Regions from separate parts of the Providencia xihuensis genome, predicted to be linked through region 2. Evidence: predicted binding sites of a transcription regulator. Region 2 holds the regulator's gene; each other region holds the start of a gene.
What was found. Region 2 encodes LexA, which represses DNA repair genes until DNA is damaged. Its sites were predicted from a motif close to TNCTGTATGTACATACAGNA; they were not measured.
Positions count from the first base shown of each region.

Region 1 (3,822 bases), 2.1 Mb from region 2:
ACTTAATCAAGCCCATATTTTCGGTAATGAGCAAAGCTACCTGCACGCCCAAAAGATAGTTGATTTGTTATTAAAGGAATAAAAAGGAACAATAGGCAAGTGAAGCCAACATCGCTACAGGTCAAAGTATGACCAAAATGTATTTTCTAAATAATTCGGACTGCAGCTAGGCGTCAAACGAAGGCACCCTTAATCACATACATAAGTATGTGACTAAGCCAACACCGCTACAGGTCAAAGTATGACAAAAACGTATTTTCTAAATAATTCGGACTGTAGCTAGGCGGCAAACGAAGATAGCTTGGGGAGCATACACAAGTATGTGACCCAAGTAGCTGAGTGAGGCCAACACCGCTACAGTTCGAAGTATGACGAAAATTACCAGTTAAGTAATTTAAGGATAAAATACAGCCCTATTAAAAGTACAACTGGCCAGAAATAAAGAATAAAAAATTGGGTAAAAATGGTGTGCCTTGGAATGGTGACGTTTGCTTCCAGCTCTGCTTTGGACAGCTCGATACCTTTGGCTTTTTCCAAAATCACATGATCTTCAAGGCTTTCGCGAATAAATTTAATTTGTCGGTACATTCTTAGCCCTGATGCACTGAGAGCCAAACCAACAAAAATAAAGATAAAGATAAGAATAAAGCCAAGGTTGCTACCTGAAAAACCATTGGCAACTTGTGGTACAGGCGAATTATTCCAGAAGAAATTTAAAAATGGTGTGGTTTGCCGTGTCATTTCCGCCATTAGTTTAATAAAATCATTGGCAACAGCGTTGATCCCCTCACCTGTCAGCCCTTTCATCCCCGCGAGTTTAACTAAAGACGCCAACGTCGAAATTAAAGCTACCAGAAAAACAACCCAACCCAGAATACGTTTGCCGATTGCGACATAATTAGCATTGTGGTAATTCATTACTGCTCTTCCTCAGAGTTATTATTCTCGATAAATTTTCATGGTGACTTTTCAGGGATAATAATAGCCGAAATTATTAAATGCCTCCAAATTTACCTTGTAAAATGATGATTGTGTAATAACTTTCAGAACTTTAAACATTTTTAAAAACACATTAGATAAACAACTTTCACCATCTGTGCCTATTCGCTTTAGTGTTGAGTTGTTACAATCACCCATTCAATTAATACGAATATTTGTTCGTTTGCTGATATCATAGTCAGTTAGTAAATAAATACTATTATCGCTGGGTAAGTTCCCTTAATTCCTACTGCCACAAGGGTAAAGCTTATTGGCAATAGGGTTTACATGAATGGAGTTTTAACATGTACCATAACCTTCCCATCCAATCCGTTATTTTTGATATGGATGGTTTATTGATCGATTCGGAACCTTTTTGGGAGCAAGCTGAACTTGAGGTCTTTTCACAGTTAGGCGTTGACCTTGCGATTGCCAACACTCTGCCTGATACTTTGGGTTTACGTATTGACCATGTTGTTGAGCTTTGGTACCAAGCCTCACCTTGGCATGGATGCAGCCAACAAGAAGCCAAACAACGGATTATCGACCGCGTTGTGGGCTTAGTTGAAGAAACCCGCCCTATTTTACCTGGTGTGCAACATGCTATGGAACTGTGTCGTTCAATGGATTTAAAAATTGCACTGGCATCTGCATCACCATTGTATATGCTTGAAAAAGTGTTAAATCTGCTGGATATTCGCGACTATTTTTCTGCTGTCATTTCAGCGGCTGACTTACCATTGAGTAAACCACACCCTGAAGTTTATCTGAAAGCTGCTTCTGCACTATCAACCAAACCAATTCATTGTGCATCTTTAGAAGATTCATTTAATGGTATGATTTCAGCCAAAGCCGCGAGAATGCGCTCTATTGTCGTGCCAGATAGCAAACACTTTAATGATCCACGTTTTGGTTTAGCGGATATTAAATTAAGCTCTCTAAATGAATTAGAATCAAAACATTTACGCTAGTTATAGCCATGTGTGTAATTTATGTTCACCCCTATCTGACTTAGGTAGGGGAATAACCAAAAAATATTAAATCCTTTCCTTATTTGCTAATAAATAAGAGTTTTTTTACCTTGTCTCCTCTATCTTATTCTTTTCAAACACTTTATACTGCCAATTAACTGTATAGATAAACAGATGGTATTTTATCCACCATGACCGCTGAAGGGCATCTGCTTTTTTCCGTCGCCTCTTTGATAATGGCCCATAAACTCCAAGTCACCCCTGAGCTTGCTCAAGGTGATTGGCTGCACTTGGTTCCAGGCGCGTTATTAGGTGCATTATTACCCGATATTGATCATCCATCTTCTCTACCTGGACGGCTACTACGTATTTTTTCACTTCCCATTTCTAAGCTATGTGGTCACCGCGGTTTCACTCATAGCTTACTTGCATGGTTGTTATTAATGCTTTCATGTTATCAGTGGATCCCCGTGCAATGGCCTATTCCTAATGACCTCATTCACGCTTTTTTATTAGGCTATTTGAGCCATTTAGTCGCTGATATGCTAACACCGTCAGGGGTGCCATTTTTATGGCCATTACCTCAACGTTTCTGTTTTCCCATTATCCGTGGCAAAAATAGCAAACGTAGTGAACGTTTTATTGCAATCGTTTTGACGGTTTGTGCCTGCTTATTGCCTACAGGGTATCACTTTGATTTTTATTCTCAGGTAGAAAGTGTAATAAAATATATACAAAATCAGCTAGATATACGCTTCCCTACATAATTTTCAGTTTTGTAATATAATGTAAGCATGAATAATACTATCTTATTACTATTTAGTATAAGAAATGTGTTTTCTCTGTTGATATCATATAACCAGTTGTTAGAAGCAACTAAATCCTTATAACTAATAAGGATTAAAGGGCTAGTCACATACCTTATAAAAAACGATTTGGAGTTCGGAATGAATATTCCTCTAATTATTAATGTGCTCGGCTTTGTAGCACTGCTGATACTGTTGGCAAAACTGGGAGCAAAAGGCTGGAGTCTGTCTAAAAAAGTGTTAGTCGGTCTGGTCTTTGGTGTCGCTTATGGTGTCGTGCTGCATCTCGTTTACGGAAGCGGCCACCAGACAGTAAAAGACTCCATTCTTTGGTTTAATATTGTTGGTAATGGTTATGTGCAGCTATTACAAATGGTGATTATGCCATTGGTATTCGCATCTATCTTAAGTGCTGTTGCAAGACTGCACAAAGCGTCTTCCTTGGGCAAAATTAGTTTCTTAACGATTGGAACATTACTGTTAACGACCGCAATCGCAGCCCTAGTCGGTATTTTGATTGCCAACCTGTTTGGCCTGACTGCAGAAGGCTTAGTACAAGGTCAGTCAGAAACTGCACGTTTAAGCGCCATTGAAACTAACTATATTGGTAAAGTTTCTGATTTAACCGTACCGCAACTGATTTTATCGTTTATTCCAAAAAATCCATTTGCGGATTTAACTGGAGCAAACCCGACATCAATTATTAGTGTGGTTATTTTTGCAGCCTTCTTAGGGGTAGCTGCATTACAACTGTTTAAAGACGATAAAGAGCGCGGTGAAAAAGCGTTAGCGGCAATTGATGTTATGCAAGCTTGGGCAATGAAATTAGTTCGTTTGGTCATGCGTTTAACACCTTACGGTGTCATGGCCCTGATGATCAAAGTAGTCGCAAGCTCGAATCTTCACGATATCATTAACTTAGGCACTTTTGTTATTGCGTCTTACGTCGCTCTCGGCATTATGTTTGTTGTCCACGGTATTTTTGTCGCAACAACTGGCTTAAATCCAATTAAATTCTTTAAGAAAGCAGGCCCTGTTCTGACATTCGCCTTTACCAGCCGTTCAAG
Region 1 is NZ_CP169565.1:2,791,127-2,794,948, forward strand. Features, by position in the region: gene ACE2AL_RS12570 (fructosamine kinase family protein) at 1-82, shown strand, start outside; gene ACE2AL_RS12575 (YniB family protein) at 379-918, opposite strand; gene hxpB (hexitol phosphatase HxpB) at 1,284-1,949, shown strand; gene ACE2AL_RS12585 (metal-dependent hydrolase) at 2,141-2,716, shown strand; gene ACE2AL_RS12590 (L-cystine transporter) at 2,897-3,822, shown strand, end outside.
Region 1: the regulator LexA is predicted to act here: its motif matches at 2,106-2,125, upstream of ACE2AL_RS12585 (metal-dependent hydrolase).

Region 2 (3,822 bases):
TACTCAATAGAGTAACCGCGAGCAAATAACTCACTTAAATACTCACGGAAAACCGTGGAATAGAGTTTATTTCCTTTAAAGGTGCGGCGGATAAAGAAGGCACCAAGGCGGCGGAAAATTGGGCCAGCTGGCCAAAAATTCAAGTTGATCCCTGCGGCGATATGCGGCGGGACTAAGCCTTGATGATAAAGAACATAAGACAGCAATAGGTAGTCCATGTGGCTTCGGTGGGAAGGCACATACACAATTTCATGGCCATCTTGCGCTAATTGGCGAACGCGCTCAGCATGCTGCACATTAATGCCTTGATAGAGGCGGTTCCATGTCCAGCTCAGTACACGGTCAGTTAAACGCACGGCTTCATAGGAGAAGTTCGCAGCAATTTCTTCCATCATATTCACCGCATTTTGCTGTGCTTTTTTCAGTGGAATTTTTTTACTGCGTGCTTCATCTTCGACTGCTTTTTCAATCGCTTTTGAGGTCAAAAGCTTATTGAATAGTTCATAGCGTGCGGGCAATTTCGGGCCGACAGCCGCAAGGCGTTGGCGGGAATAGTGAATGCGGGCGACACGCGCTAATTTATTCGCAATAATGGTATCTGTGCCGTGGTCTTGCGCCATTTTCCCGATGGAAACGGGGGGCGATAGGCGAACAAAGCTATCACGACCTAACCACAGGACAGCAAAGAATTTTTGCACTCCGTTTAATAGCTTCAGTGGTGGTGCAGGGGTATGCCCTTCACGACCTGGAGAGCGCCCAAACATAACCGATGCAGGGAGCATTTGAATATCCAGATTCGGATTGTTTTTATGCAAATCTAAATACGCATGGAATGTTTTGACGGAATCTTTACGCGGATCTGGTGAGTAATAACGAAATACGCGTGGGCCATCATCGATAAACACATAAGCAGGAAGCTTTGTTCCATTGATGTCGTTATCAACCAAAGGGTCAGGCAGACCGATAGCCAAGCATTGATGCCGTAGCGTTAGGAGGTCGGACTTAGAGTGATAAGGCAATACATACAGCGTTGGCCTGTTGGTATCAAGCTGCAGCTCTGTAATTGGGTCCGATGGAATTAGTTTACTTTTTACCAATAATTTAAGTGGTAAATTCAACGTGTTGTAATATATTTTACGCCATAGTGACATAAATGATTATAGCCTCTTGTTAACAATGCTGCTCAATCATACCAGAAATCCACTGGTAGATCTGTTACTGACGATTCACTTTGACTGTAAAAATCGATTATTGTTTGAATTTTTTAAGGAATAAATATGGCAAGTCAAACTAAGGGTTTTACCCGCGTGATTAAAGCAGCAGGGTACTCCCTTAAGGGGTTAAAAGCGGCTTGGATAAATGAAGCGGCATTTAGGCAGGAGTCTGTTGCCGCAGTCATTGCGATTATTATCGCCTTTTGCTTAGATATCAGTTACGTGGATAGAATATTGCTGATCAGCTCCGTTGTGCTGGTGGCTATCGTCGAGTTACTAAATAGTGCAATAGAAGCTGTTGTTGATCGTATTGGCAGTGAATATCATGAACTTTCAGGGCGCGCTAAAGATATTGGGTCAGCGGCTGTATTCATCAGTATTGGTTTAGCGTTATTTATATGGGCACTGATTTTATGGCAGCGTTATTTTTCTGCCTAGCCAATAAACGTTGTTTAGAGTCGAGAAAAGAGAGTCAATCGATAGCAAATGCCTAAATTCAGCAATTTAACTGTTTCAAATCTTCATTTACCTGTATATACTCACAGCTTGACTGTATAAACAAACAGGGGAACGGAATGAAAGCACTGACGGCTCGACAACAGCAGGTTTATGATCTGGTGCGTGACCACATTTCGCAAACAGGTATGCCTCCTACACGTGCTGAAATAGCAGCAAGTCTTGGTTTTCGTTCGCCTAATGCGGCAGAAGAACATTTAAAAGCCTTGGCTCGCAAGGGTGTAATTGAAATTGTTTCTGGGGCATCACGAGGCATCCGTCTACTTCTTGAAGAAGAGGCTGAAGATCAAGGGTTACCTTTGATTGGGCGCGTTGCCGCTGGCGAACCTTTATTGGCACAAGAACATATTGAAAGTCATTATCAGGTTGATCCTGAACTTTTCAAACCTCACGCAGATTTCCTATTACGTGTGAATGGTATGTCGATGAAAGACATCGGTATTATGGACGGTGACTTATTAGCAGTTCATAAAACACAAAATGCGCATAATGGCCAAGTGATTGTTGCGCGCATTGATGATGAAGTGACTGTTAAACGTTTTAAACAACAAGGTAATCGTGTTGAGTTAATCGCTGAAAATCCTGAGTTTGCGCCGATTGTTGTCGATTTACGCGAGCAAAGCTTCACCATTGAGGGTTTAGCAGTTGGGGTGATCCGTAATAGTGATTGGTATTAATTCTTAGATTATCAGGTAGGTAGCGGCGCGCTGCTTGTTTGATTTTTCCATTATTGCTGGCAGATTTCACATTGATGTATAGAGATCTGCCTGCTTTACTTAGTTCTTATCTTTTATATCCTTTTTTATACTACTTTTCGTATTCTTTTCTTATATAAGTAATGTCGTGGATTCTACAACGTTATTTGCTACTTTTTTTTGCAGTGATCGGTTGCTCATGGTCATGGCTACAGTGTGCGTGGTCTTTGCAGCTATCAATTTCATCACACTTTTTACATAAACCATGGTTTTCCACAACAGTATGCCTTAAACGGAACTGATTAGTTTCCGCTAGGCTAATAATGGCGGCTTCTATTGTTGCGCAATCACTTTCAGTCACACTACCGCAATGATCACAAATTAGCATCACTGAGATATGACTTGGGTTATCAAAGTGATGGCAAACAACGTAGCTGTTGGTTGACTCTATTTTATGAATAAAGCCTTGCTCCATTAAAAACTCAAGCCCACGGTAAACAGTGGGTGGTTTTGCTTGTGGTTCAACTTCACGCAGCAAATCTAATAAATCGTAGGCACTGATAGCTCCGTGTTGCTGTGCAATAAGACGTAACACGGTTTCTCTCTGTGGAGTCAATCTAACGCCCCTTGATTGGCAGATACGCTCTGCCATCACAAGTATCTTATCTTCACTCATTTTTTTCATTTTTGACTCCAACTTCGAAAACTAAGTATCGACTATAGGAACAAGTTTATCATAGTTTTCTGACTGAAATAGCTTGAAAAGAGAAAGTAGAAGGGAGAAGGGCATGTACTCAACTGAATTTTGTTAGATAAAAATGAAAAATAAAAGAAATAATAAATGGAGAAAACAATGAATATATTTTTATTTATTAATAATAAATATTGGAATTCTATAGATACGATAATAAATATTAGGCAAAGAATTAAATCTCTGCCTAATATATTATGGGTTAGTATTTATATTCAATACCTAACCAATAGTTGCGACCTTCTTCAATATAGCCATTGGTATATTCATAAGACTTATCAAATAAGTTATTCACTGAGCTATTGACGGAAACGCCTTGCCCTAAGTCATAATCTAAACGCAGGTCAGTTTTAGCAAATCCGCGCACTTTACTTTCAGCATCCACATAGTTAAATGCCCAGCTTCTGGCTTCTTCAGTCACCGTAATACTAAACGGTTCGTAAGGGGTAAATTTCACCCAAGCAAAGGCTTTATGGGTTGGCAGCTCAGCCACATGCTTGACGCTGTAGTGTTTTGGATCGGCATGAATATACCCGTAGCTTAAACCTGCTTCCATCCAATCGGTAATTTGGCCTGTCGTGCCTAAATCAATACCGAAGTAGTCGACTTTTCCGCTATTGCGGTTTTCTAATAAAGGATTTCCATT
Region 2 is NZ_CP169565.1:475,097-478,918, forward strand. Features, by position in the region: gene plsB (glycerol-3-phosphate 1-O-acyltransferase PlsB) at 1-1,151, opposite strand, end outside; gene ACE2AL_RS02080 (diacylglycerol kinase) at 1,278-1,652, shown strand; gene lexA (transcriptional repressor LexA) at 1,790-2,407, shown strand; gene zur (zinc uptake transcriptional repressor Zur) at 2,589-3,110, opposite strand; gene ACE2AL_RS02095 (TonB-dependent receptor plug domain-containing protein) at 3,379-3,822, opposite strand, start outside.

Region 3 (3,822 bases), 120 kb from region 2:
CATGATCAGCGGCGCGAATAGCATCTTCATCGTGCTCTACGACGATCACGGTATTGCCTAAATCACGCAGGTGGATCAAGGTTTCTAACAGGCGATCGTTATCCCGTTGATGCAGGCCAATTGACGGTTCATCAAGCACATACATCACACCCACTAAACCTGCACCAATTTGGCTAGCAAGGCGAATACGCTGTGCTTCACCACCTGATAAGGTATCTGCGGAACGTGACAAACTTAAGTAGTTTAAGCCAACGTTAACTAAGAATTTAAGGCGGTCACCAATTTCTTTCAGTACTTTTTCAGCAATTTGCGCGCGCTGGCCACTGAGTTTTAAGTTTTGGAAAAACTCCATCGCATGGCCAATACTGTAATCTGCGATTTCAGGTAACGTGGTGTTTTCAACAAATACAAAGCGTGCTTCTTTACGTAAACGCGTTCCATTACAGGAAACACAAGGGCGGTTACTGATATATTTTGCGAGTTCTTCACGAACGGCGGTGGATTCGGTTTCTTTATAACGGCGCTCCATATTATTGAGAACACCTTCGAATGGATGGCGGCGAACGGTAATATCCCCGCGATCATTACGATATTTAAACTCAATGGTTTCTTTGCCTGAACCGTACAAAATGATTTTTTGCACTGCAGGGCTGAGTGAATCATAAGGGGCTTCAACATCAAACTTATAGTGCTCAGCCAATGACATTAGCATCTGGAAATAATAAAAGTTACGACGATCCCAGCCGCGAATAGCGCCGCCTGCTAAAGAAATTTCTGTGTTTTGTAACACGCGTTCAGGGTCAAAAAATTGCTGAACGCCTAAACCATCACAGCTTGGGCAAGCCCCAGCTGGGTTATTAAAGGAAAACAGACGCGGTTCTAGTTCCACCATGCTATAGCCACAAACGGAACACGCAAAGTTTGCAGAGAAGACCAGCTCTTCTGCTTGTGGATCGTCCATATCGGCAACAACAGCGGTACCACCAGAAAGCTCTAGCGCGGTTTCAAATGACTCAGCTAAACGTTGCGCGATGTCATCGCGGATTTTAAAGCGATCAACCACGACTTCAATGGTGTGCTTTTTCTGTAATTCGAGTTTAGGGGGATCAGAAAGATCGCAAACTTCCCCGTCAATGCGTGCGCGGATATAACCTTGGCTCGCTAAGTTATCGAGTAATTTAACGTGTTCCCCTTTACGATCTTTGACGACGGGAGCAAGTAACATCATACGGCGATCCATTGGCTGCGCTAAAACATTATCAACCATCTGGCTGACGGTTTGCGCTGCTAATGGAATATCATGATCAGGGCAGCGAGGCTCACCAACCCGCGCAAACAATAACCGCAAATAGTCATGAATTTCAGTGATGGTTCCCACGGTAGAACGTGGGTTATGTGAAGTGGACTTTTGTTCAATCGAAATCGCAGGAGAGAGCCCTTCAATATGGTCTACATCAGGCTTTTCCATTAAGGACAGGAACTGGCGCGCGTAGGCAGAAAGTGACTCAACATACCGGCGCTGGCCCTCTGCATACAGGGTATCAAAGGCTAAAGAGGATTTTCCAGAGCCTGACAAACCCGTGATAACAATCAGTTTATCACGAGGAATAACGAGATTGATGTTCTTCAGATTATGCGTGCGTGCGCCGCGGACTTCGATATTATCCATTTACCACTTCCCGGATGATTTGATATTGAACAATCGCAAGCGATCATTATCACATATTTTTCCCTGAATGGATATACAGTACTCGTTATATTTTCTGGCCTGTACCGATTTAAATTCGCTGTGTTGTTGGCTGCGCTTAGTTGCGTAGTAGTAAGCTCCCTACGATGCATTCATTTACCGACTAGCTGTATTCAGAATCGAATGTTTTGAGGTGAAAAATACAAAATTACAAACAAATTCAAGGGGAAAAATAATTTGTTGGAAGGCGTGCTACTGAGAGAATAATTTTGTGTCTATACTGAAAAAAGTGCTCTGGGATTTCACTTAATTTTGGAAAGCGTTTCGCAAGTTTAAATATGCAATTTCAATTGTTGGTGCAAATCAGTTCGGTCATTGGTAAACTTCAAGGCTAATCCAGAGATTAAAATTCAATGCATCAGGAGCAATAAATGGCCAGCAGAGGCGTAAATAAAGTAATTCTTATCGGTAACCTAGGGCAAGATCCTGAAATCCGTTATATGCCTAACGGCGGAGCTGTGGCAAACCTGACTCTGGCAACTTCTGAAAGCTGGCGCGATAAGCAAACTGGCGAGATGCGTGAAAAAACTGAATGGCATCGCGTGGTGATTTTCGGCAAATTAGCTGAAGTTGCAGGTGAATACTTGAAAAAAGGTTCACAAGTCTATATCGAAGGGTCTTTGCAAACGCGCAAATGGCAAGACCAAAGCGGTCAAGATCGCTACACGACGGAAGTGGTTGTGAATATTGGCGGTTCTATGCAAATGTTAGGTGGTCGTGGCGGTGATGCGCCATCACAAGGCCAAGGTGGTCAAGGTGGTTGGGGTCAACCTCAACAGCCACAAGCTGCACAACAATTCAGTGGTGGCGGTGCTGCACCTGCACGCTCACAAGCGCCAGCACCACAAAATAATGAGCCACCAATGGATTTCGATGACGATATCCCGTTTTAATTTGTTATTTTAATAACTATAAATATATAAAAGGCTTCCTCGTGAAGCCTTTATTCTTTTATATTTTAAATATAACTATCAAATAAAAATTTTTTATTAAGATAATAAAATAAAAAATGGTTATAAACCTTAAGGGATTATTAATTTTTTTATCAAAAATAAATAATAAAAAAGCTCCAGTAATTAACTTACTTGGAGCTTTGTATTGAAGGTGGAATAAAAAGGGTAAGTACAAATTTTATTTTCATATTGCGTATCAGGCTACTTTAGGTTCCAGTAGTAAAGGGTCATTCTGACTTTCACCGGAAATTCGGTAGACTGATGGCGACGTACCTAAATAAGCGCGGAATCGCTTTGCAAATGATTGCTGGGAGTCAAATTGGTATTTTAATGCAATATCAATTACTTGTAGTTCTGTGGTGCAGAGGTCTTTTGCTGCTTCACAAATCCGCCTTCGACGAATATATTCACCTAAAGGTATCCCGACAACCTTACGAAACACTCTTTGTAAATGCCATTTTGTATATCCAGATTTTAGTGCAATATCATCCAGTAATAGACGACTGGTTAAGTTCATTTCAATCCAAACTATTATTTCATTAACAACTGTAGATTGAAATTCTGTGTATTTCCCATTATAGGGAACAGGGATTTCTTTATACATAATGTTTTTCCTACGAGTTACTTTTTAATCATATCCTTCATTAAGTAAACAGCCAATAAATAAATACTAAACAAATAGGAATACAGGCTGTTAATTTGTTAAATGACATTAATAGCAAATTTTAATTAATCTCTAACCAGTAGTGTTTGCCTTAAGATAATATATTTATCAGGAATCGAGTAAAACGAGTGATAACTGAACCTCGATCCTACAATAAGCATTACAATCACCAGGATCGAGACAGTTCATACGGATCAGTGTGTTGGAATATATTTTTTAAGTCTCCAAAAACTGAGCAAAATAGCGATGGAAATTATAATGGATAGTATATTCATCGCTTGCCAGCCAATGGTGAAAAAGAGAATGCCAGCCCCGAGGCTGCCAATGCCGCCAAAAAAGTAGATCAGAAAATCAGTTGTTCCTTGCACTTTTGCTCTTTCATGAACTTCATAGCTGTGGGGCAGTAAATTGGTGGTGCTGATTAAAAGTAAATTCCAAGCTATCCCAACAAAAATACC
Region 3 is NZ_CP169565.1:592,196-596,017, forward strand. Features, by position in the region: gene uvrA (excinuclease ABC subunit UvrA) at 1-1,669, opposite strand, end outside; gene ACE2AL_RS02545 (single-stranded DNA-binding protein) at 2,119-2,640, shown strand; gene ACE2AL_RS02550 (helix-turn-helix domain-containing protein) at 2,897-3,304, opposite strand; gene ACE2AL_RS02555 (MFS transporter) at 3,559-3,822, opposite strand, start outside.
Region 3: the regulator LexA is predicted to act here: its motif matches at 1,731-1,750, upstream of uvrA (excinuclease ABC subunit UvrA).